One region of the Paenibacillus sp. FSL H3-0310 genome, then DNA from elsewhere that is predicted to be linked to it. Evidence: predicted binding sites of a transcription regulator. Region 1 holds the regulator's gene; the other holds the start of a gene.
The links. The regulator LexA, encoded in region 1, represses DNA repair genes until DNA is damaged. The targets are predictions, from matches to a motif close to CGAACATATGTTCG.
Positions count from the first base shown of each region.

Region 2: addB (helicase-exonuclease AddAB subunit AddB) is a predicted target of LexA. The motif match lies at 838-851, and genes of this name have one in related genera.

Region 1 is NZ_JBBODC010000001.1:2,373,440-2,375,852, forward strand. It holds gene MHH63_RS10620 (L,D-transpeptidase) at 69-407, opposite strand; gene lexA (transcriptional repressor LexA) at 586-1,212, opposite strand; gene MHH63_RS10630 (LysM peptidoglycan-binding domain-containing protein) at 1,464-1,877, shown strand; gene MHH63_RS10635 (DUF896 domain-containing protein) at 1,987-2,196, shown strand; gene MHH63_RS10640 (hypothetical protein) at 2,246-2,413, shown strand, end outside.
Region 2 is NZ_JBBODC010000001.1:952,654-955,066, forward strand. It holds gene MHH63_RS04310 (class I SAM-dependent rRNA methyltransferase) at 1-195, shown strand, start outside; gene addB (helicase-exonuclease AddAB subunit AddB) at 983-2,413, shown strand, end outside.

The sequences.
Region 1 (2,413 bases):
AATACTTACTTATGTAATGACCCCCATTTTTTAATGTGATTTGGGGGTTGCCGAGCCTCCATTCGAATTTAATTTCTTATCGTTACTCGTGTGCCTATAGGGACAATAGCAGCGAGTGCTAACACATCCTCGTTGTACATCCGGATGCAGCCGTGGGACACCTCTTTCCCAATGGAGGAAGGGTCATTGTTTCCATGAATTCCGTAGTGTGGTTTAGACAGTCCCATCCAAAACACACCGAAGGGACCCCCTGGGTCGGGTTGTTTGTTAATAATAGTGAATTCACCCACTGGGGATTGGGTTAACATCTTACCGATGCCGACAGGGAAACCTCTAATCACAATATCATTGTCCAGAAGATATAACATTCGTTGGGTCAGATCTACAATAATTCGGTAGTTGGGCATTATACGCAACACTCCTTTCTAATTAGGATATGAGCAGAACGCCTAAAGGGTTATTCATAGAAAATGGCCATTTTAGCCATTGGGAACAAATGTTCGTAAGTGGTTGGAAAAGCAAAAAAACGTAGAAAAAAGGCTGTTCCGCATATGCGGACCAGCCTTTTATGTTAGAAGTGCATACTTAGTGGATATCTCGAAACAATCCGATGACTCTTCCGAGAATAGTTACGCGATTAAGGCGAAGCGGCTCATAAGCTGGATTCTCCGGCTGAAGCCGTATATGATCACGTTCCTTGTAAAAGGTCTTAACGGTTGCTTCATCTTCTTCGGTCATGGCTACAACGATATCTCCGTTGTCCGCTGTTTGTTGTTGGCGAACAATCACATAGTCACCATTCATAATGCCTGCGTCCACCATACTATCACCCATGACAGACAGCATAAATACTTTGTTGTCACCTACATAGTGAGTAGGAAGTGGGAAGTAGTCTTCGATATTCTCTGTAGCAGTGATAGGTACCCCGGCGGTAACTTTACCTACGACAGGAATCCGTGAGATGGTCTGCGCGAATTGGTGAACATTCTCTGAATCCTCTTGGCCTAGTAATTCTATTGCACGTGGCTTCGTTGGATCTCGACGAATAAGTCCCTTCTTCTCAAGCCGGTCCAAATGACCGTGAACTGTGGAGCTGGAAGCAAGGCCAACAGCTTCTCCAATTTCCCGGACGGAAGGTGGATAACCCTTGCTGCGGACTTCGCTTCGTATAAATTCCAGGATCGCCAGCTGGCGACTTGAAATCTTTGACATTGGAATCAACCCCATATAGTAATGTTTGGGAAAATTATAACATAGAACTACCGTTCGCACAAACATAAGTTCTAACTATTATAAATATTAATCTGCTAGAGTTAAAAAATGGTAGACAAATGATAATAAAATGAACCGCTTGAGTCTCTCGAAAAAAAGAGAACAATTGTTCTGAAATAGTATTGAACAAAACACATGTTCGTGTTATTATAAATTCGAAAGTAAGAACAAGTGTTTGGAGGATGATGATTATGCTAAAATACAGTACATACCGCAGCATCTACGATAAGGCCCCAGTGGTTGAATCTATAGGACATAATGACGTTGCCCGTAATTCCGCTAAGGTGAAAGAGATAACGGAACGTTTGCTTGGAGGGATGATTTCGTTGTTCCGTCAAGATTTCTTTATTAAGTTAATATTGATTTTCGTGCTAGTATTATCTGGCCTAACAGTAGTGGGAAATGTATTTGCAGGATCGACGACTATAATGAAGGAAGAGAAGCGGATTGTGGTTGAACGTGGAGATACACTATGGAGTATTGCCCTTAAGAATAAACCAGCTGATATGAAGACAGTTGTTTATATAGAAGGAATTAAACGTTCAAGTGGGATTAAGAGTAGTCAAATTAACGCTGGAGACATACTTACTTTACCTATTTATTAATTTTCTGAGAACATAATAGAATGACCAGTAGAGCTTGCAGGGAGTAGACCTTGACAAGCTCTTTTTCTCATGGCAGAGTTAGAATTAATTTATAGGGGGAGGGAAAGTATTGAATATTGATGAGTTGGTCGCGCGAATTAACGAATTGGCACGCAAACAGAAGAGCGTAGGCCTTAATCAAGAGGAAGTGGCGGAACGCGCCAAGCTTCGTGAAATTTACCTGGGGAATATCCGCAATAACTTCCGAGCACAATTAAATACTATTGAAGTGGTAGATAACGATGAGCATGAACAAGGTAACAAGGGGCTTAAACATTAGCTCGCTGTTCCTTTTCATAGATATTTCAGGATGACTAGGGGGAACGCACATGGCCCGTTCTTGGGAAAGAATGGTTCAACGCAACACACAGCAAATCAACAAGCAAAGAAAGAAGCAAGGCAAGGATACGATTTATGCCTCTAAATCTCCTACCCAGAATGCCGAAGTCTTTAAAGGTCGCAACATTGCATTTCCGGTAGTGTTAGTGATACTTGGC
Region 2 (2,413 bases), 1.4 Mb from region 1:
GTTACCGCAAGCTGTTCTTACCATATGCAGCCAGATCTGTTCCTCGAAACGATTGCCGATGCAGCTAAAGATGCTGGCAAGGTGTTGAGACTTGTAGAATGGCGGGCCGCAGGCAAAGACCATCCACAAATACTTGGCGTTAACGAAGGACACTATCTGAAGTTTGCGATTTTTGAAGTGCGGAGTAAAAAATAAGCCTGAAGGTCAAAAAGGTTTACAGTGCCAAGTAACAAATAAGATAAAAGGGCTGGTCGTAGGGTGGCCGTGAGTCGACTGTAAGGCAAGGAGTTGCCAACGGACTCAGATGACTCTATTTAGCGTAAACAGCCCATTATTGAATTCTTACGGACCCTAAAGGCGCTATTGCCCCAATAACACCCGGAATGCAGCACATTTTCGAAGAATAGCGTCAGTGGGGTCCGAAAAGTTGCCATAACAGCACTGAATCCACGAATAACGGCTCCTGGGTCCCTAAGTAATTAATGAAACAAGCCTAGCCGAAATGTTGAGTGTTAAATTCGGAATACTAAATAGTAAACAACGAATGATGCTTATTGAATTATGATATGCGGAATGCGGATTACAAAACGATCGGCGTAGAGTGCTAATGTTGAGTGCGGGGTGTTGAGTATTGAACGCTGGGTGCTGAATGCCGAACGCTGAACAGTCTAACATTGACCCTATGCTCCGACATTGGCAGCTCCTATCTAACGTTGCACAACTGGCATTAAAAACAAACTAAACACTCTAAAAAGCAAGCCGCCAAAATCCGGAGGTTTGCTTTTTTTATTTGTACTCATAGCTGTTTATCCTTTGTAAAACATTAGAAAATACTAGCAAACACATGTTCCGATTAGTGTGGTTATGATATACTGAGGGGACGAGGAATCACTGAACTTTTTTAATTGGAGTGTAATCAATGGGTGGATATTTCACCCTGTATTCTATATATTTTCTCCGCTACGGAAGGAGTCTATCATTTATGCCGGTAACCTTTTTACTAGGCCGCTCGGGCAGTGGCAAGACAACAAAAATATGGGAATCTATCTCTTCTTCCTTAGAAAAGGAACCGCTTGGTGCGCCGATTATTATTCTTGTGCCAGAGCAAGGTTCTTTTGGAGCAGAACGGGGGCTTCTGACCGTAGGGAATGTGAAGGGAAGCCTTCGGGCGCAGACACTGAGTTTTTCGCGGCTTGCCTATCGTGTGAAGCAGGAAACTGGTGGCAGTGCAAGTCTGCCAATCAGTGAAGAAGGTAAGAAAATGTTAATTTACAAAATCATCAGTCGCCGCAAAGAGGAACTGAAATTATTCGGTGCCTCAGCAGACAGACCGGGTTTTGTGGAACGTCTGAACCAACTGCACACGGAGATGAAACGTTGCTGTTTGGGTTCCACTGATTTAGAGGAACAGCTGTCCGCTATGCGAGGAGCTATTGCAAGAAGTCCTATTCTTGAGGGTAAGCTGGAAGATTTGCAGCTGGTATTTAGCGATTTAGAGAAGGAAATGTCCCGTCTTTATATCGATGAAGAGGATCGTTTAGCAGAACTGGCTGAGCATATTCCAGATTCCTCCTACATTCGCGGGGCAGAGATTTGGGTAGATGGGTTCCATGGATTTACTCCGCAGGAATTCGTAGTGCTTCGAGAATTGATGCAGCAAGCTTCGAGGCTGACGGTTTCGCTTACAATTGATCGTCCTTACCCCTATGGAGATCAGTTGAATGAGCTTGAATTGTTTCACCCAACTGCGGTTACTTACATTAAACTGCGAGGAATTGCTGAAGAGCTGGGCATTGATGTATGGGACGAGCTGTTGGAGCCAACGGTTCTTCCGCGTTTTGAGGAAAGTCCAGTACTTGCTCACCTTGAACGGGGATATGATCGCCGGAAGGCTTGGATAGGTGCGGATGAACTGGCAAGAGAGGCTATATCCATAGGCGCCGCAGTTTCGCACAGAGCAGAGGTTGAGGGAGCCCTGCGCGAAATGAATAGACTGGCGCGGGATGAAGGTGCAAAATATGGCGAAATGGCCGTATTGATGCGCAATATTGGCGATTACGAGCAGCTGGTTCAGCCGTTGTTCCAAGATTATGGAGTGCCATTTTTTCTGGACCAGAAGGTGAATGAGCTGCATCATCCGCTAGTGGAGTTTATACGTTCCGCATTGGATGTAGTGCGTCGTCGCTGGCGTTATGAGGATGTATTCCGTTGCGTAAAGACGGAGCTTCTGCTTCCGCTAGACGGTAGTATTACGCGTGAAGATATGGATGCTTTAGAAAACTATGTGCTGGCTTGTGGGATTCAGGGGTTCCGCTGGACAGATGGCCGCTCCTGGAAAGGTATTCCTAGCTTGTCGCTGGAAGGCGGCAGACAGATGGATGATGAACTGCTTGCTACTATGGAACGATGCCGT